DNA from 2 places in the Pseudomonas sp. NY15435 genome. Region 2 is predicted to be linked to the other one. Evidence: predicted binding sites of a transcription regulator. Region 2 holds the regulator's gene; the other holds the start of a gene.

Region 1 (10,040 bases), on a different contig from region 2:
CCTCATTCTCGAAGCCCGGGCGGCAGTGCAGTAAGAGGGTATTCATCGGGGTGTCTCCTTGGCCGCGCACTATAGAGGCTGCCCGCGAAGGTTTCATGCAGATTCGCAGGAATCATCCCATGGCCGGAGTCATTTGATCTGAACCCACTCGCAGGACAAACGGTCCAGAACAGATGGCAATACCCCTTCAGGCGGTCTAGCTTGAGTGGTCTGGCCCAGCCCGCCAGAAGACTGCCCGATGATTGCCCTGCCTGGCGAAGATGATCACCGATCGCGGCCCGTCCAAATGGATCAGACCTGCGATGGATCAGGACGTTAGCGCCCTCCTTCGCCAAGTATCGCCAGTGCACCGCCGAATCGGCCGCGCTGCCGATCACGAGCAGAATCCAAGCCTGAGGAGAATGTCATGCCCGCAGTGGATAGCCTGAACAGCCTGCGCACCCTGGAGGTCGCCGGCAAGACCTATCACTACTACAGCCTGCCTGAAGCGGCGAAGAGTCTCGGAGACCTGGGCAAGCTGCCCATGTCCCTGAAAGTCCTGCTGGAAAACCTGTTGCGCTGGGAGGACGACAACACCGTCACCGGCGACGATCTCAAAGCCCTGGCCAACTGGCTGAAGACCCGCAGCTCCGAGCGCGAGATCCAGTACCGCCCCGCCCGCGTGCTGATGCAGGACTTCACCGGCGTACCGGCGGTGGTCGACCTGGCCGCCATGCGCGACGCCATGGCCAAGGCCGGCGGCGACCCGCAGAAGATCAACCCGCTGTCCCCGGTCGACCTGGTCATCGACCACTCGGTGATGGTCGACAAGTTCGCCAGCCAGTCAGCCTTCGCGCAGAACGTCGAGATCGAGATGGAGCGCAACGGCGAGCGCTACGCGTTCCTGCGCTGGGGTCAGAACGCCTTCGACAACTTCCGCGTGGTGCCGCCGGGCACCGGCATCTGCCACCAGGTCAACCTGGAATACCTGGGGCGCACCGTCTGGACCAAGGACGAGGACGGCCGCACCTACGCCTTCCCCGACACCCTGGTCGGCACCGACTCACACACCACCATGATCAACGGCCTTGGCGTGCTCGGCTGGGGCGTGGGCGGCATCGAGGCGGAAGCGGCCATGCTCGGCCAGCCGGTATCGATGCTGATTCCCGAGGTGATCGGCTTCAAGCTCACCGGCAAGCTGAAGGAAGGCATCACCGCCACCGACCTGGTGTTGACCGTCACCCAGATGCTGCGCAAGAAAGGCGTCGTCGGAAAATTCGTCGAGTTCTATGGCGATGGGCTCGCCGATCTGCCTCTGGCCGACCGCGCCACCATCGCCAACATGGCCCCGGAATACGGCGCCACCTGCGGCTTCTTCCCGGTAGACGACATCACCCTGGGCTACCTGCGCCTGTCTGGCCGCCCAGAGGACGCCGTCAAGCTGGTGGAGGCCTACAGCAAGGCCCAGGGCCTGTGGCGCGAAAAAGGCCACGAGCCGGTGTTTACCGACTCCCTGCAACTGGACATGGGCGACGTCGAGGCCAGCCTCGCCGGGCCCAAGCGCCCGCAGGACCGTGTCGCCCTCGGCCAAGTCAGCCAGGCCTTCGATGACTTCCTCGGCCTGCAGATCAAGCCCGCCTCCACCGAGGAGGGCCGCCTGCTCAGCGAGGGGGGCGGTGGCGCTGCCGTGGGCGCAGCAGCCCAGACCGGCGAGGCCGACTACCAGCACGACGGCCACACCTATCGGCTGAAGAACGGCGCCGTGGTGATCGCCGCCATCACCTCCTGCACCAACACCTCCAACCCCAGCGTGATGATGGCCGCCGGCCTCCTGGCGAAGAAGGCGCTGGAGAAGGGCCTGCAGCGCAAGCCCTGGGTGAAGAGCTCATTGGCTCCCGGCTCCAAGGTCGTGACGGATTACTTCCGCGCCGCCGGCCTGACCCGCTATCTGGATGAGCTGGGCTTCGACCTGGTGGGCTACGGCTGCACCACCTGCATCGGTAACTCCGGCCCGCTACTCGACCCCATTGAGAAGGCCGTGCAGCAGGCAGATCTGACCGTCGCCTCGGTGCTCTCGGGCAACCGCAACTTCGAGGGCCGTGTGCACCCGCTGGTGAAAACCAACTGGTTGGCCTCGCCTCCGCTGGTGGTGGCCTACGCCTTGGCCGGCACCGTGCGTACCGATCTGACCAAGGACCCGCTGGGTACCGGCAAGGACGGGCAACCGGTCTATCTGAAGGATATCTGGCCGACCCAGCAGGAAATCGCTGACGCCGTGCAGAAAGTCGACACGGCGATGTTCCACAAGGAGTACGCCGAAGTCTTCCAGGGCGACGAGAAATGGCGCGCGATCCAGGTGCCGGATGCCAAGACCTACACTTGGCAGGGCGACTCCACCTACATCCAGCATCCGCCGTTCTTCGAACACATCGCCGAGGCGCCGCCGAAGGTCGAGGATATCCAGGGTGCCAGTATTCTCGCGGTGCTGGGCGATTCGGTGACCACCGACCACATCTCCCCTGCCGGCAATATCAAGAAGGACAGCCCGGCCGGGCGCTACCTCAGTGAACACGGCGTGGCCTACGCCGATTTCAACTCCTACGGCTCGCGCCGTGGGAACCATGAGGTGATGATGCGCGGCACCTTCGCCAATATCCGTATCAAGAACGAAATGCTCGGTGGCGAGGAAGGCGGCAACACGCTCTACGTCCCCACTGGCGACAAGCTGGCTATCTACGACGCCGCCATGCGCTACCAGAAGGACGGCACCCCGCTGGTTATCGTCGCCGGCAAGGAGTATGGCACCGGTTCATCCCGCGACTGGGCGGCCAAGGGCACCAACCTGCTGGGCGTAAAAGCGGTGATCGCCGAAAGCTTCGAGCGTATCCACCGCTCCAACCTGGTAGGCATGGGCGTACTGCCGTTGCAGTTCAAGGACGGCCAGGACCGCAAGGCGCTGAAACTGACCGGCAAGGAGGTGCTGAGCATCAGCGGTCTGTCAGGCCAACTGAAGCCGCACATGAACCTCAAGGTCACGGTGAAGCGCGAGGACGGCAGCCAGGACAGCTTCGAGGTGCTCTGCCGTATCGACACCCAGAACGAAGTCGAATACTTCAAGGCCGGCGGCATCCTGCACTACGTGCTGCGCAGCCTGATCTAGCTCGGCTGGAATGAACGCGGCGGCCTGCAACGGGCCGCCGCCTTCCACTTTCGAAGCACTTCGAGTGACCCATGGCTATGGGCCATCGTCAGCCTACCGGCGTCACCCTTTTGTCATTATTTCTGTGATTGCCATCAAATTTTCGATCCGGCGGCCGATAAGCTGGACAGACGTACCATTTCGCCTTTTCCGAGATCCCAGCCTGATGCGCAACAACCAGCCGATCACCCAGCGTGAACGCACCTTCCCCGCCGAACAGCGGCTGATTTCCACCACCGACGCCCGCGGCGTGATCAGTTACGCCAACGAGGCCTTCACCACCATCAGCGGTTTTTCCCGCGAGGAACTGGTCGGCGCGGCGCACAACCTGGTGCGCCATCCGGACGTGCCACCCGCCGTATTCGCACACATGTGGGCGACTCTGAAGAAAGGTCGGCCATGGATGGGCATCGTCAAGAACCGGTGCAAGAACGGCGACCACTACTGGGTCAGCGCCTACGTCACGCCTATCTACGAGCGCAACGAGATCGTCGGCTACGAATCGGTGCGGGTGAAACCCAGCGCCGAACAGGTACGCCGCGCCGAAGCGCTGTACGCGCGGATCAATGCCGGCAAGTCGGCAATCCCTGCTCGCGACCGCTGGCTGCCGTTACTGCTGGACTGGCTACCGTTCATCCTGATCGGTCAGATCGGCTTCCTCATCGGCGTCTGGCTGAACTCCCACTGGGGCTTCCTGCTGGCCGCCCTGCTCTCGATCCCGCTGGGGCTCGCCGGCCTCGGCTGGCAGCAGCGCGGCCTCAAGCGCCTGCTGCGCCTGGCCGAGCAGACCACCTCGGACCCGCTGATCGCGCAGATGTATACCGACAGCCGTGGTGCCCAGGCGCGTCTGGAAATGTCCATCCTGAGCCAGGAAGCCCGGCTGAAGACCTGTCTGACCCGTCTGCAGGACACCGCCGAAACCCTCACCGAGCAGGCCCGCGAAGCCGACTCCCTGGCCCACCACAGCTCCGCCGGGCTGGACCGACAGCGCCAGGAAACCGAGCAGGTGGCGACCGCCGTCAACCAGATGGCCGCCACCACCCAGGAAGTGGCCGATAACGTGCAGCGCACCGCCGATGCCACTCGCCAGGCAAACGACCTGACCACCGAAGGCCGGCAGATCGCTGCCGAAACCCGCGAGGCCATGCAGCGCCTTTCCAACTCCGTGGGCGAAACCGGTGAAGCGGTCAGCCAACTGGCACGCGACAGCGAGCAGATCGGCGGCGTGGTGGATGTGATCAAGGGCATCGCCGACCAGACCAACCTGCTGGCCCTCAATGCCGCTATCGAAGCCGCGCGTGCTGGCGAAATGGGTCGCGGCTTCGCCGTGGTCGCCGACGAGGTTCGTTCGCTGGCTCAGCGCACTGCCGAGTCGACCGGACAGATCCACCAACTCATCGCCAATCTGCAGAACACCGCCACCGAAGCGGTGCGCGCCATGGACTCCGGCCGCCGCCAGGCCGACGAAGGCGTGGAGCGTGTGCTGCAGGCGGACAGCGCGCTGGTCGGTATCAGTGACGCGGTGGCCAATATCACCGAGATGACCACGCAGATCGCCGCCGCCGCGGAGGAACAAAGCGCCGTGGCCGAAGAGATCAACCGCAACATCAGCACCATCGCCAACCTCGCCGACCAGACCTCCGGCGAAGCGCAGCGCACTGCCCTGCTCAGCGAGGAGCTGACGCAGACTGCGCACCGCCAGTATTCGCTGGTGGAGCGGTTCAACCGCTGAGGCCATTGCCGCCCGCGGCGGCAACTGTAGGAGCGAACTTGCTCGCGAACCCGGTCCCGTCGCGGAGCTGTTCGCGAGCAAGCTCGCTCCTACAGCGCATACCCACCCGCAGCACTCAGCCGGCTACTTGAAATCCCACTGCATTTGCGCCGGGATGCTCACATCCCGCGAGGACTGCACACACACGTCCACGTAATCGGTGAAGCGCGGCGGTGCGGCAATGCCTTCGTCCAGCAGGCGCTGGTTGTCGAACAGGTAGTTGAGGTCAGCAAAGCCGCTGTACAGGCGCAGTGCACGCAGCACCAGGCGCGGGTTGGCCTTGCCGATGCGGCTTTCGAAACTGCCGGCCAGCTCGCGCAAATCCTCCGAACTGACCTTTCTATAACGCTGGCCCACCGGCGCTTCGCCACGGGCGTCGGCATAAGCCTGGTCGATTTCGCCGAAGGTGCATGCCGAACCGTGGCCAGCGGAGATGTGATAGAGGCTGTGGTTCAGCGTCGGCTTGAGCGCCAGAGCGACCAGCGCTTCAGCGCAGTAGTCGACCGGAATCACGTCGATCTGCTCGTCCAGGCCACAGGTGAAACTCTCCAGGGCAAAGCCCATGCGAAACACCCAGAAGATGCTCCTCGAGGCTCGGCAACCCAGCTCGCGATGCCCGACCACGATGGAGGGGCGCGCCACCACCAGTGGCAGGCCAGGCAACTCTTCGCGCATCCGCCGTTCGATTTCGGCCTTGGAGGCGGTGTAGTCCACCAGTTGCTCGTCGCTGTCCGGGAAGTCCCAGGACTCGCGCACCGGTGACTCGCGCTGCGGACCGCAGCACATCGCGGTGCCCACGTGCAGGAAGCGCTTGAGGTTGCGCGACTGGCTGAGCAGCTTGGCGAAGGCGAAGGTGCCTTCGACGTTTACCGGCCAGATGCTCGGGTTCTTCGAGAAGGAAGCGACGGCAGCGCAGTTGATCACCTGCTCCACGCGCATCAGGCGGGCACGCTCGCCCTGCATCCAGGCGGTGTCGAGCAGGTCACCACAGAGGATCTGGCTTTCCTGCAGGCTCTCCAGCGCCGTCTCCGATACGCAATGCAGGCGCAGGTTGTCGAGCAACCGCTCCAGGCCCTGGGCGGGGGATTCGGCACGGACCAGGAATAGCAGCGCCGGCGTGTGACCATCAGCGATCAGGTGCGCAGCGACGGAGCCGCCGAGGAAGCCGGTGGCGCCAGTCAAGAGCAGGCTGTGCGCGGCGCCGGGGGAGAATCGGTAGGGTTGGGTGGCAATGCGTTCAGCGTATTGGGGGTTCATGGCAGCTTTCGGCCTGTCCTCTGGAAGCGGGGTGTCGACTGCTGGGAGTCGACGCCGGCGAGGATAGGAGGGCCTGCCTTAAGGACCGATTAGGGCAATAGAAACGCTTCGATTTTCGCGGCCGCGTTCTCCAGATGCTGCTCGTGGGTCAGTCCGGAGGCCTTAAGCGGCTTGAGGTCATGGTCGCCGGCTGCCAGCCAGTGGAGTTGGATCGCCGGCGACAGCGAGTAGCCCTGGACCGTCGATCGGTCGCCCAGCGCATCGCGCTCGCCCTGGACGATCAGGGTCGCCGTCTTCAACTCGGCGAGGTGGGCGACACGCGGCTTCTCCGGCTTGCCGGCTGCATAGAACGGGTAGCCGAGACAGACCAGCGCGTCCGCACCCAACTCGTCCGCCAGCAGGCTGGCCATGCGTCCCCCCATGGATTTGCCGCCAATCGCCAGCTTGCCGGGCACCTCGGCGCGAACCTGCGCATAAACCTGCCGCCAGCACTCAAGCAACTGCTTCTGGGGATTCGGCGGACGCCGCTTTCCATCCTCGCGGCGCATAGCCATATAGGGGAACTCGAAGCGCACCACCGAGATACCTCTTTCAGCCAGGCGTGCGGCGATGTCATCCATGAACGGACTGTCCATTGGCGCCCCCGCTCCGTGCGCCAGAACCAGCGTTGCCGACAGTTCGCGATGTGCCGGGTTCCGCAGCAGCGACAAAGGACCGCAGGCGCCCGCGACAGGGGTCTCAGGCGCCAATTGATCCGAATCAATATTCCGAGAGGTGCCTTTATCCATCCTTCACTCCGCTAATTCCGAATTAGTACCTATCCCAAGGGGGAGGGGCGGCATACGCCGTAAGCCGTAAAAAACCTGCCGGGATGGGCATAGCCCATAACCGTGGATGGAAGCCCATAAATGAGCACAACCAATCAGACCGCTTATAACTATAAGGTGGTCCGCCAGTTCGCCATTATGACAGTGGTGTGGGGGATCGTCGGCATGGCCGTCGGTGTCCTGATCGCCGCTCAACTGGTGTGGCCGGACCTTAACCTCGGCTTACCGTGGACGAGCTTCGGCCGCCTGCGTCCGCTGCATACCAACGCGGTGATCTTCGCCTTCGGCGGCTGCGCACTGTTCGCCACCAGCTACTACTCGGTGCAGCGTACCTGCCAGACCCGCCTGTTCGCTGGCCCGCTCGCTTCCTTCACCTTCTGGGGTTGGCAGCTGGTGATCCTGTGTGCCGCCATCACCCTGCCGCTGGGCTACACCTCCTCCAAGGAGTACGCCGAGCTGGAGTGGCCGATCGACATCCTGATCACCATCGTCTGGGTTTCCTACGCCATCGTCTTCTTCGGCACGCTGATGAAGCGCAAGACCAAGCACATCTATGTGGGCAACTGGTTCTTCGGCGGCTTCATCCTGACCGTGGCGATCCTGCACGTGGTCAACAACCTGGAAATCCCGGTCAGCCTGACCAAGTCCTACTCCCTGTACTCGGGCGCCACTGACGCCATGATCCAGTGGTGGTACGGCCACAACGCCGTGGGCTTCTTCCTGACTGCCGGCTTCCTGGGGATGATGTACTACTTCGTTCCGAAGCAGGCCGAGCGTCCGGTCTACTCCTATCGCCTGTCCATCGTGCACTTCTGGGCGCTGATCGCCGTCTACATCTGGGCCGGCCCGCACCACCTGCACTACACCGCTCTGCCGGACTGGGCGCAGTCGCTGGGCATGGTGATGTCCCTGATCCTGCTGGCTCCGAGCTGGGGTGGCATGATCAACGGCATGATGACCCTCTCCGGCGCCTGGCATAAGCTGCGCACCGACCCGATCCTGCGCTTCCTGGTGGTGTCCCTGGCCTTCTACGGCATGTCCACCTTCGAAGGCCCGATGATGGCCATCAAGACCGTCAACGCCCTCTCCCACTACACCGACTGGACCATCGGCCACGTACACGCTGGCGCCCTGGGCTGGGTTGCCATGGTTTCCATCGGCTCCCTGTACCACATGATCCCGAAGGTCTTCGGCCGCGAGCAGATGCACAGCGTGGGCCTGATCAACACCCACTTCTGGCTGGCCACCATCGGCACCGTGCTCTACATCGCCTCCATGTGGGTCAACGGCATCACCCAGGGCCTGATGTGGCGCGCAGTGAACTCCGACGGCACCCTCACCTACTCCTTCGTCGAAGCCCTGGCCGCCGGCCACCCCGGCTTCATCGTGCGGATGATCGGTGGTGCCATCTTCCTGCTGGGCATGCTGGTCATGGCCTACAACGTCTGGCGCACCGTAGCGGCCGCCAAGCCGGCCGAAATGCAAGCCGCGGCGCAGATGGCCTGAGGAGTCCGACATGAAACACGAAGTACTTGAGAAAAACGTCGGCCTGCTGGCCCTGTGCATGGCCGTCGCCGTGAGCATCGGCGGTCTGACCCAGATCGTCCCGCTGTTCTTCCAGGACGTGACCAATACCCCGGTGGAAGGCATGAAGCCCTACACCGCCCTGCAACTGGAAGGCCGCGACGTCTATATCCGCGAAGGCTGCGTGGGCTGCCACTCGCAGATGATCCGTCCGTTCCGCGCCGAGACCGAGCGCTACGGCCACTACTCCGTCGCCGGCGAAAGCGTCTGGGACCACCCGTTCCTGTGGGGTTCCAAGCGTACCGGCCCGGACCTAGCCCGCGTCGGCGGCCGCTACTCGGACGACTGGCACCGCGCGCACCTGTACAACCCGCGCAACGTGGTACCGGAGTCGAAGATGCCCGCCTACCCCTGGCTGGTCGAGAACAAGCTCGACGGCAAGGACACAGCGAAGAAACTGGAAGTGATGCGTGTCATGGGCGTGCCCTACACGGACGACGACATTGCTGGCGCCAGCGATGCAGTCAAAGGGAAGACCGAAATGGACGCCGTCGTCGCGTACCTGCAGGTCCTCGGCACCTCCATCAAGAACAAGCGGTGACAGCATGGATATCGGGACCATTCGCGGCCTCGGCACCGTCATCGTGATGGTGGCCTTCGTCGGCGTACTGCTCTGGGCTTACGGCGGCAAACGCAAGGAGCGCTTCGACGAAGACGCGCTACTGCCCTTCGCGGATGACCCGGTGGCCAAGCGGCACGCTGAGCAAGAGCAAGCTTCTAGGAGCAACAACGCATGACTACCTTCTGGAGTCTGTACATCACCGTTTTAACAGTCGGCTCGCTGATCGCCCTGCTGTGGCTGGTATTCGCCACCCGCAGCGGGCAGTCCTCGAACACCACCGACCAAACCATGGGCCACGCCTTCGACGGCATCGAGGAGTACGACAACCCACTGCCGAAATGGTGGTTCCTGCTGTTCGTCGGCACCATCGTGTTCGCCGCCGGCTACCTGGTGCTCTACCCGGGCCTGGGCAACTGGAAAGGCGTCCTCCCCGGCTACGACGGCGGCTGGACCCAGGACAAGCAATGGGAGCGTGAAGAAGCCCTGGCCAAGGAAAAATACGGCCCGATCTTCGCCAAATATGCTGCCATGTCGGTGGAAGAAGTCGCCAAGGACCCGCAAGCCATGAAAATGGGCGAGCGCCTGTTCGCCACCTACTGCTCCATCTGCCATGGCTCCGATGCCAAGGGCGCAGCAGGCTTCCCGAACCTGACCGACAGCGACTGGCGCTGGGGCGGCACCGCCCAGGACATCCAGACCACCATCCTCGGTGGCCGTCATGCCGCCATGCCGGCCTGGGGTGAAGTGCTGGGCGACAAGGGCGTGCAGGACGTGGCTGCCTTCGTCACCGCCAAACTGGACGGCCGCAAGCTGCCCGAGGGTGTGACTGCCGAGAACGTCGACAACGGTGGCAAGCTGTTC
Region 2 (10,040 bases):
GCAAGACCCAGGCGAAGATCGCCCAGGCCAAGGCGGACCTGTCGGCCCCGGCCCGCGCAAGCGATGGTGTGCGCAAGGACCGTCAAATGTACGGCACCCAGGCGCCGCGTCGCAGCGCTGCCGAGACCCTCGCCGAAGCCATGGACGCTCCGGTCGCCCCGGCGCCCGCCGCTGCCGGCCAGCAGGCGCTGGAAGCCATGCGCTTCGAGCTCAACGGCCTGCGCGAACTGATTGAAGTGCAGCTGGGCTCGATTGCCTGGAACCAGTTGCAGAACCAGCGTCCGAAACAAGCCAACCTGTGGCGTCGCCTGCAACGCATGGGGCTGCCGGCCGATCTGTCGCGCAACCTGCTGGAGCGCGTGGCGTCCATCGCCGACCCGAAGCAGGCCTGGCGCATGCTGCTGGCGCACCTGGCGCGCTCGATCAATACCCCGGAAATCGACCTGCTGGAGCAGGGTGGCGTGATCGCCCTGGTCGGCCCGGCCGGCATGGGCAAGACCACCACCCTGGCCAAGCTGGCTGCCCGCTACGTGCTGAAATATGGCGCGCAGAGCATTGCCCTGGTGTCCATGGACAGCTTCCGCATCGGCGCCCAGGAGCAGATCAAGACTCTCGGCCGTATCCTCAATGTGCCGGTGACCCTGGTCGATCCGGGCCAGTCGCTGATCCAGGCCATGGCGCCGCTGGCGCGCAAGCGCCTGGTGCTGATCGACACCGCCGGCCTGCCGGCCAACGATCCGGCGCTGCGCATGCAGCTCGAAGCGCTGTCGTCGCTGAGCCTGAACGTGAAGAATTACCTCGTGCTGGCCGCGACCAGCCAGAGTCAGGTGCTCAAGTCCGCCTGGCAGAACTATCGTTCCTGTGGGCTGGCCGGGTGCATCCTGACCAAACTGGACGAAGCGGGAAGCCTCGGCGAAGCTCTGGCTCTGGCTATCAGCCAGCATCTCCCGGTAGCCTATCTGGCTGACGGGCCGAAGATCCCGGATGACCTGCATGTGGCACGCGCGCACCAGTTGGTGAGTCGTGCGGTGAGCCTGCAGTCGCCCGAAGAGCCCTGCGAAGACGCCATGGCGGACATGTTCGCCGGTCTTTACCAACAGCCGGTGCGTCGCGCCAGCTGAAGATTGTGAGCCCCGTGTGGGGCGTGGGGTGGCCGCTTGGGCCGCCCAAGCGATGCGGATGCTCTGTTAGACGATCCGCGAGCGCCGGAGGCGGTAGAGCACTGCAACCGGATTAGCCGAAACGCCAGAAGCGTGACGGTCGAACGACGAGACAAGGTATTGATATGGGTATGCATCCCGTTCAGGTAATCGCGGTCACTGGTGGCAAGGGTGGCGTAGGCAAGACCAACGTGTCAGTGAACCTGTCGCTGGCGCTGGCCGATCTCGGCCGCCGCGTCATGCTGCTGGACGCCGACCTGGGCCTGGCCAACGTTGACGTGCTGCTGGGCCTGTCGCCCAAGCGGACGCTGGCCGACGTGATCGAAGGCGAATGCGACCTGCGCGACGTGATCCTCCAGGGGCCCGGCGGCATCCGCATCGTCCCGGCGGCCTCGGGCACCCAGAGCATGGTGCACCTCACGCCGATGCAGCACGCCGGCCTGATCCAGGCCTTCAGTGATATCAGCGACAACATCGATGTGCTGGTGGTGGATACCGCTGCCGGCATCGGCGATTCGGTGGTGAGCTTCGTCCGTGCCGCCCAGGAAGTGCTGCTGGTCGTTTGTGATGAACCCACGTCCATCACCGATGCCTACGCTTTGATTAAACTGCTCAATCGCGACTACGGCATGACCCGATTCCGCGTGCTGGCGAACATGGCCCACAGCCCTCAGGAAGGTCGCAATCTGTTCGCCAAGCTGACCAAGGTCACCGACCGCTTCCTGGACGTGGCGCTGCAGTACGTCGGCGCCATTCCCTACGACGAGTCGGTGCGCAAGGCCGTGCAGAAGCAGCGTTCGGTGTATGAGGCGTTTCCGCGCAGCAAGGCTTCCCTGGCCTTCCGTGCAGTGGCGCAGAAGGTCGACAGCTGGCCGCTGCCGGCCAACCCACGAGGGCACCTGGAGTTCTTCGTCGAGCGCCTGGTGCAACATCCCACGGGTTCGGCCGTATGACCGCGGCCTCCGGAGCGCGTATGTACAGCAAGGCACAGGCGCACAACTCCCAGGAACTGCTGATCCAGAAACACGCCCCTCTGGTGAAGCGCATCGCCTACCACCTGCTCGGCCGCCTGCCGGCCAGCGTGCAGGTGGAGGACCTGATGCAGGCCGGCATGATCGGCCTGCTGGAGGCGGCGAAGAAATACGATCAGGGCAAGGGCGCGAGCTTCGAAACCTACGCCGGCATCCGCATCCGTGGCGCCATGCTCGATGAGGTGCGCAAGGGCGACTGGGCGCCGCGTTCGGTCCACCGCAACACCCGCATGGTCAGTGACGCCATCCGCGCCGTCGAGGCGCGCACCGGACGTGACGCTAAAGATCAGGAGGTTGCTGCCGAACTCAATATGAGCCTCGAAGATTATTACGGCATCCTCAGCGACACCCAGGGCAGCCGTCTGTATAGCTTCGATGACATGTTGCAGGACGGCGACCAGGGTAGCGGCTTTGCCGAAGACGCATCGCACCACGACAACGAGCCGTCCCACGGGCTGGAGGATGAGCGCTTCCAGGCGGCCCTGGCCGACGCCATCACCAAGCTGCCCGAGCGTGAGCGACTGGTGCTGGCCCTGTACTACGACGAGGAACTCAACCTCAAGGAGATCGGCGAAGTACTGGGCGTCAGCGAGTCCCGCGTCAGCCAGTTGCACAGCCAGTGCGCCGCGCGCCTGCGTTCGCGTCTGGCGGAGTGGCGCGCTCGCTGAGCATCGGGTAGTTTCGCGTCGACTGCTTCTGAGAGGCAGTGCTGAAGGGATTTTCCTTAGGCAAGTTATAGGCTTACGAATTTTTGGGTGACGTTCCTTTGACGCGCCCACAGCAAAGAGCGCACGGCGCTCAATGAATTGACGGCACGCCCGCCAGGGCGCGTTTGGTATCGATGGAGGCAGGTTTGGACAAGAACATGAAAATTCTCATCGTGGACGACTTTTCCACGATGAGGCGCATCATCAAGAACCTCCTGCGGGACCTGGGGTTCACCAACACCGCAGAGGCCGACGACGGCACCACTGCGCTGCCGATGCTGCACAGCGGCAACTTCGATTTCCTCGTTACCGACTGGAACATGCCCGGCATGACCGGCATCGACCTGCTCCGTGCAGTCCGCGCCGACGAGCGTCTGAAGCACCTGCCGGTGCTGATGGTCACCGCCGAAGCCAAGCGCGACCAGATCATCGAAGCGGCCCAGGCCGGGGTCAACGGCTATGTGGTCAAGCCTTTCACCGCTCAGGTGCTGAAAGAAAAGATCGAGAAGATTTTCGAGCGGGTCGGCAGCTGAGGCTGACCAAGAGGGCGTCATGGATTTCAACGAATCCGCGGGTGACTTCGAGTCGACCCTGAAAAAACACGCGCGCGAATTGGTCGACTGCCTCGAACGCGGCGAAGTCCAGACTGCCGTGCAGCTGATCTCCGAGCTCAACCAGGCGCGCGATCGCGGCCTTTACCAGGAAGTGGGCAAGCTCACCCGTGAGCTGCACAACGCCATCGTCAACTTCCAGATCGACCCCAGCTCGCCCCGCGCCCAGGAAGTCTCGCAGATCGCCGACGCCACTGACCGCCTGTCCTATGTGGTGACGATGACCGAGAAAGCGGCCAATCGCACCATGGACCTGGTGGAAGAGTGCACCCCGGTGGTCATGCACATCGAGACCCAGGCCAAGGAACTGCAGGAAGACTGGTCGCGCTTCATGCGCCGCGAGCTGGGTCCCGAAGCCTTCCGCGACCTCGCCAAGCGTGTCGAGCAGTTCCTCTACATCAGCGCCCAGGACAGCCGCAAGCTCTCCGCGCACCTGAACGACATCCTGCTGGCGCAGGACTTCCAGGACCTTACCGGGCAAGTGATCAAACGCGTCACCAAGCTGGTGACCGAGGTCGAATCGAACCTGGTGAAGCTGGTCTGGATGGCAGGGCAGGTCGATCGCTACGCCGGCATCGAGCATGACCACGAGAGCATGCGCGACGCGGTGGAAAAAGAAAGATCGTCCAAGGGTGAAGGTCCGCAGATTGCTGCCGATACAAGAAAGGACGTCGTGTCCGGTCAGGACGATGTCGACGATCTGTTGTCCAGCCTTGGTTTTTAAGCGTCCGCTGACGCTGTAGAGGGAGCACCCGAATGAGCTTCGACGCCGATGACGAAATCCTCCAGGACTTCCTGGTGGAGGCCGGCGAGATCCTCGAGCTACTGTCCGAACAACTGGTCGAGCTGGAAAGCCGTCCGGAAGACATGGACCTGCTCAATGCCATCTTCCGTGGGTTCCACACCGTCAAGGGTGGGGCGGGCTTCCTCCAGCTGAACGCGCTGGTCGAGTGCTGCCACATCGCCGAGAACGTCTTCGACATGCTGCGCAAAGGCGAACGCCGCGTGGATGCCGAACTGATGGACGTGATGCTGCAGGCGCTGGATACCGTCAACGTCATGTTCCAGCAGGTCCGTGACGCTGAGGAACCGACGCCGGCTACTCCCGAGCTGCTCGCCGCGCTGTCACGACTGGCTGATCCGAACGCCGCTCCGGCCGAAGCGCCGGTTGCCGCTTCGGTGGCTGCTGAGCCGGTTGTAGAGGAAGCTCCTGCTGCTCCTGCCGCCTATGGCGACATCACCGATGCCGAGTTCGAGCAACTGATGGATGCCCTCGAGCCCACCGCTGATGCGCCGGCCGCGCCGGTAGGCGCGGGTGGCGACGACATCACCGATGACGAGTTCGAAGCGCTGCTCGACCAACTGCACGGCAAGGGCCAGTTCAGCGCTGGCGCCAAGGAGCCCGCCAAGCCGGCGCCGGCCCCCGCTGTCGAGACCCCGGCCGGCGGCGACGAGATCAGCGACGACGAGTTCGAAGCACTGCTGGACCAGTTGCATGGCAAGGGCCAGTTCACTGGCGCGAAGGAAGAAGCCAGCGCTCCCGTCGAGGCTGCCGCACAGACGAAGCCTGAGGAAGCTCCGGCCGCCAGCGGCGATGACAACATCACCGACGACGAATTCGAGAAGCTGCTCGATGAACTGCATGGCAAAGGCCAGTTCACCGGTGCGAAAGAAGAACCGGCCGCGGCTGCCAAGCCGGCTGCCGCAACGCCTGCGCCCAAACCCGCTGCCGCTCCGGCTCCAGCTCCGGCCGCTGCCGCCAAACCCGCTGCTGCCGCCAAGCCTGCCGCTGCCGCCGCTGACAAGCCGGCCAACGAGGCGGAAACCACCGTCCGTGTGGACACCGCGCGCCTGGACGAGATCATGAACATGGTCGGCGAACTGGTGCTGGTGCGTAACCGCCTGGTGCGCCTGGGCCTGAACAGCGGCGACGAGGCGATGGCCAAAGCCGTCTCCAACCTCGATGTGGTCACCGCCGACCTGCAGTCGTCGGTCATGAAGACCCGCATGCAGCCGATCAAGAAGGTCTTCGGCCGCTTCCCGCGCCAGGTCCGCGATCTGGCGCGCAATCTGAAGAAAGAGATCAACCTCGAGCTGATCGGCGAAGAGACCGACCTGGACAAGAACCTGGTCGAGGCCCTCGCCGACCCGCTGGTGCACCTGGTGCGCAACGCGGTGGACCATGGCATCGAAGGCCCTGACGAGCGCGAGGCCGCCGGCAAGTCGCGTTCGGGCAAAGTGGTGCTGTCCGCCGAGCAGGAAGGCGACCACATCCTGCTGTCGATCTCCGACGACGGCAAAGGCATGGACCCGGACGTGCTGCGCGCCAAGGCGGTGGAGAAGGGCCTGCTGGACAAGGACGCGGCCGATCGCCTGTCCGAATCCGATTGCTACAACCTGATCTTCGCCCCGGGCTTCTCGACCAAGACCGAGATTTCCGACGTCTCCGGCCGCGGTGTCGGCATGGACGTGGTGAAGACCAAGATTTCCCAGCTCAACGGGATCATCAACATCTACTCGACCAAGGGCCAGGGCTCGAAGATCGTCATCAAGGTCCCGCTGACCCTGGCGATCATGCCGACCCTGATGGTGATGCTGGGCAACCAGGCCTTCGCCTTCCCGCTGGTCAACGTCAACGAGATCTTCCACCTCGACCTGTCGAACACCAACGTGGTCGACGGCCAGGAAGTGGTGATCGTCCGCGACAAGGCCCTGCCGTTGTTCTACCTCAAGCGCTGGCTGGTGCCGGGCGCGCAGTATGACGAGCCGGGCGAAGGTCACGTGGTGATCCTCTCCGTGGGCACCCAGCGCATCGGCTTCGTGGTCGACCAACTGGTGGGCCAGGAAGAGGTGGTGATCAAGCCGCTGGGCAAGATGCTGCAGGGCACGCCGGGCATGGCGGGGGCGACGATTACCGGGGACGGGCGCATCGCGCTGATCCTCGACGTGCCGAGCATGCTCAAGCGCTACGCCCGTCGTATCTGACCGCCGTGGGCGAGCGCAGTCAATAAAACAAGCTGCGCTGGCCCATGTGATGGAAGAAGTTTTTTTCAGGAGTGTCTATGGCTGTCAAAGTCCTGGTGGTGGACGATTCGGGGTTCTTCCGCCGCCGCGTCTCGGAGATTCTTTCGGCTGATCCGCAGATCCAGGTGGTCGGTACGGCTACCAATGGCCGCGAGGCAATCGATCAGGCGCTGGCACTCAAGCCCGATGTGATCACCATGGACTACGAGATGCCGCTGATGGACGGCATCACTGCCGTGCGGACCATCATGCAGCGCTGCCCGACGCCGGTCCTGATGTTCTCCTCGCTGACCCACGAAGGCGCGCGGGTGACCCTGGACGCGCTCGACGCTGGCGCCGTCGATTACCTGCCGAAGAATTTCGAGGACATCTCGCGCAACCCGGACAAGGTCCGCCAGCTGCTGTGCGAGAAGGTCCACACCATTGCCAAGAGCAACCGTCGCTTCGCTGCGTACTCTTCGTATTCCTCGAGCCCGTCGGCACCGGCTTCGACTCCGGCCGCCAGCGCTGCGCGTCAGGCTGCGCCCGCTTCGTCGGCCGGCAGCCATGCGCCGGCCGCTCCGGTGCCGGCGACCTCTGCCGCCCCAAAGCGTAAGCCCTACCGGCTGGTAGCCATCGGCACTTCGACCGGTGGGCCGGTGGCGCTGCAGCGGGTCCTGACCCAACTGCCTGCCAACTTCCCCGCGCCGCTGGTGCTGATCCAGCACATGCCGGCGGCCTTCACCAAGGCGTTCGCCGAGCGCCTGGACAAGCTGTGCAAGATCACCGTCAAGGAGGCCGAGGACGGCGACATCCTCCGACCCGGCGTGGCCCTGCTGGCCCCCGGCGGCAAGCAGATGATGGTCGACGCCCGTGGCGCGATCCGCATTCTTCCCGGTGACGAGCGCCTGAACTACAAGCCCTGCGTGGATGTGACCTTCGGTTCCGCGTCCAAGGCCTATGGCGACAAGGTCCTGGCGGTGGTTCTCACCGGCATGGGCGCCGATGGCCGCGAGGGCGCGCGCATGCTCAAGCAGGGCGGTGCCCAGGTGTGGGCGCAGGATGAAGCCAGCTGCGTGATCTATGGCATGCCCATGGCGATCGCCAAGGCGGGCCTGGCCGATGCGGTGTACAGCCTGGATGACATCGGTCGCCACCTGACCGAGGCCTGCGGCTGATGGATGTCCTCAGCCTGGTCGGCCTGATCCTCGCGCTGGTTGCCATCATCGGCGGCAACTTCCTCGAGGGCGGGCACGTCGGTGCCCTGGCCAACGGCCCGGCGGCGCTCATCGTGGTCGGCGGTACGCTGGCCGCGGCCCTGCTGCAAACTCCCGTCGCGGTGCTCAAGCGCGCCGTGACCATGCTGCGCTGGATGGTCCTGCCGCCCAAGGTGGACCTGGTCGGCGGCATCAACCATGTGGTCGGCTGGAGCATGACGGCGCGCAAGGAAGGCCTGCTGGGCCTGGAAGCCGTCGCCGACGCCGAGCGCGACCCCTACGCGCGCAAGGGCCTGCAATTGCTGGTGGATGGCACCGAGCCGGAGACCATCCGCAGCATCCTCGAAGTCGACCTGTTCAACCAGGAAAGCCGTGACCTCGCCGCCGCCAAGGTGTTCGAGGCGATGGGCGGTTACTCGCCGACCATCGGCATCATCGGCGCGGTGATGGGCCTGATCCATGTGATGGGCAATCTTGCCGACCCCAGCCAGCTGGGCAATGGCATCGCCGTCGCGTTCGTCGCCACCATCTATGGCGTCGGCCTGGCCAACCTCCTGCTGCTGCCCATCGGCAACAAGCTGAAAAGCATCGTGCTGCGTCAGTCCTGCTACCGCGAAATGCTCATGGAGGGTCTGCTGTCCATCGCCGAGGGTGAGAACCCGCGCTCCATCGAGCTGAAGCTGCAAGGCTTCGTCGGCTAAGGGGGAGGGATGCGTATGCCTCGCCGCCGGCGCCATGAGGAACACGAGAATCACGAACGCTGGCTGGTGTCCTACGCGGACTTCATCACCCTGCTGTTCGCCTTCTTCGTGGTGATGTACTCGATCTCCTCGATCAACGAGGGCAAGTACAAGATCCTCTCGGAGACCCTGACCGGCGTGTTCAACCAGCCGGACCGCTCGATCCGCCCGATCCCCGTCGGCGAGGAGCGCCCGCGCACCCAGCAGCCGGACCAGTCGCTCAACGAACCGCAGGATGACGGCCAGACCCAGGGCAACCCCGATACCCTGCAGCAGATCACCGACAGCGTGCGCCAGGCTTTCGGCGACCTGATCTCCACCGACCAGCTGTCGGTGCGCGGCAACGAGTTCTGGATCGAGATAACCCTCAATTCCAGCCTGCTGTTCCCCAGTGGCGACGCGATACCCAACGACGCCGCCTTCGCCATCATCGAGAAGGTCGCCAGGATTCTGGCGCCCTACCGCAACCCGGTGCACGTCGAGGGCTTCACCGACAATGTGCCGATCCATAATTCGCAGTACCCGACCAACTGGGAACTGTCGGCGGCACGCGCCGCCAGCATCGTTCGCATGCTTGCCCAGGACGGCCTCGACGCCGGTCGGCTGGCGGCGGTGGGCTATGGCGAATTCCAGCCAGTGGCGGACAATGCCACGGCGGATGGCCGCGCACGCAACCGCCGAGTGGTGCTGGTGATCTCCCGCAACCTGGAGGTGCGCCGCAGCATCAGCGGGGTGGGCAGCGGCAAGGCGCAGCCGGACCCGGCGTTGCGGCATGCTGGCACGCAATCTGCACCAGTGATTGCCAGCGAGGCGCCCGGCAGTGGCGCCGTCAATTCTTCGTCATCGGCAGGGGACTAGGGTCTGATGATGCTTTTGGCGCGGCCGCGACGGAGCCGCATTTTGCGCAGTGTTAGGCGCGAGGAGTGTGGTTTGGTCATTCCAAATGAACGACGAGTAACGCAGCACTGCGCAAAATGCGGCCCGTCCCTTCGGGTTGCGCGGCAAATCACGCCATGCGTCGTTGCGGGACTTGAAAAGGGAATGACCATTTCCTGCGCCCCGCGTCTAGCCTGGCGTGATTTGTCGCGGCAACGCGGCTCGTGCCAAAAGCATCATCAGACCCTTCACATGATGACTCTGATCCGATCCTGTGCATGCGGGGAGCCAGCACTATGAAAGTCTGGGCGGTAGCCAACCAGAAAGGTGGCGTGGGCAAGACCACATCCTCCATCGCATTGGCCGGCCTGCTGGCGGACGCCGGCAAGCGCGTGCTGATCGTCGACCTGGACCCCCACGGCTCGATGACCAGTTACTTCGGCCACGACCCGGACACCCTGGAGCACAGCGTATTCGACCTGTTCCTGCACCAGGGCAACGTGCCCGAGGGCCTGCCGCAATCGCTGTTGCTTCCCACCAGCCACGAGAACATCCGCCTGCTGCCCTCCAGCACCGCGCTGGCCACCCTGGAGCGCCAGTCGCCCGGGCAGAACGGCCTGGGTCTGGTGATCGCCAAGAGCCTGGCGCAGCTGTGGAACGAATTCGACCACGCCATCATCGACAGCCCGCCACTG

Evidence for each region. Region 2 encodes FliA, which starts transcription of late flagellar genes. Its sites were predicted from a motif close to CTAAAGTTTNNNNNNNNNNNGCCGNTAA; they were not measured.
Region 1: a site for FliA is predicted at 3,273-3,300, ahead of ACNFH5_RS17945 (methyl-accepting chemotaxis protein). Genes of this name have one in related genera too.

The regions. Positions count from the first base shown of each region.
Region 1 covers NZ_JBLUQA010000007.1:62,863-72,902, forward strand. The annotation lists gene rlmM (23S rRNA (cytidine(2498)-2'-O)-methyltransferase RlmM) at 1-46, opposite strand, end outside; gene acnA (aconitate hydratase AcnA) at 407-3,139, shown strand; gene ACNFH5_RS17945 (methyl-accepting chemotaxis protein) at 3,345-4,910, shown strand; gene cprA (cationic peptide resistance protein CprA) at 5,034-6,206, opposite strand; gene ACNFH5_RS17955 (alpha/beta family hydrolase) at 6,296-6,994, opposite strand; gene ccoN (cytochrome-c oxidase, cbb3-type subunit I) at 7,115-8,539, shown strand; gene ccoO (cytochrome-c oxidase, cbb3-type subunit II) at 8,550-9,158, shown strand; gene ACNFH5_RS17970 (cbb3-type cytochrome oxidase subunit 3) at 9,163-9,354, shown strand; gene ccoP (cytochrome-c oxidase, cbb3-type subunit III) at 9,351-10,040, shown strand, end outside.
Region 2 covers NZ_JBLUQA010000003.1:178,396-188,435, reverse strand. The annotation lists gene flhF (flagellar biosynthesis protein FlhF) at 1-1,121, shown strand, start outside; gene fleN (flagellar synthesis regulator FleN) at 1,286-2,113, shown strand; gene fliA (RNA polymerase sigma factor FliA) at 2,110-2,859, shown strand; gene ACNFH5_RS08095 (chemotaxis response regulator CheY) at 3,057-3,431, shown strand; gene ACNFH5_RS08090 (protein phosphatase CheZ) at 3,451-4,233, shown strand; gene ACNFH5_RS08085 (chemotaxis protein CheA) at 4,266-6,494, shown strand; gene ACNFH5_RS08080 (protein-glutamate methylesterase/protein-glutamine glutaminase) at 6,572-7,690, shown strand; gene ACNFH5_RS08075 (flagellar motor protein) at 7,690-8,430, shown strand; gene motD (flagellar motor protein MotD) at 8,446-9,327, shown strand; gene ACNFH5_RS08065 (ParA family protein) at 9,642-10,040, shown strand, end outside.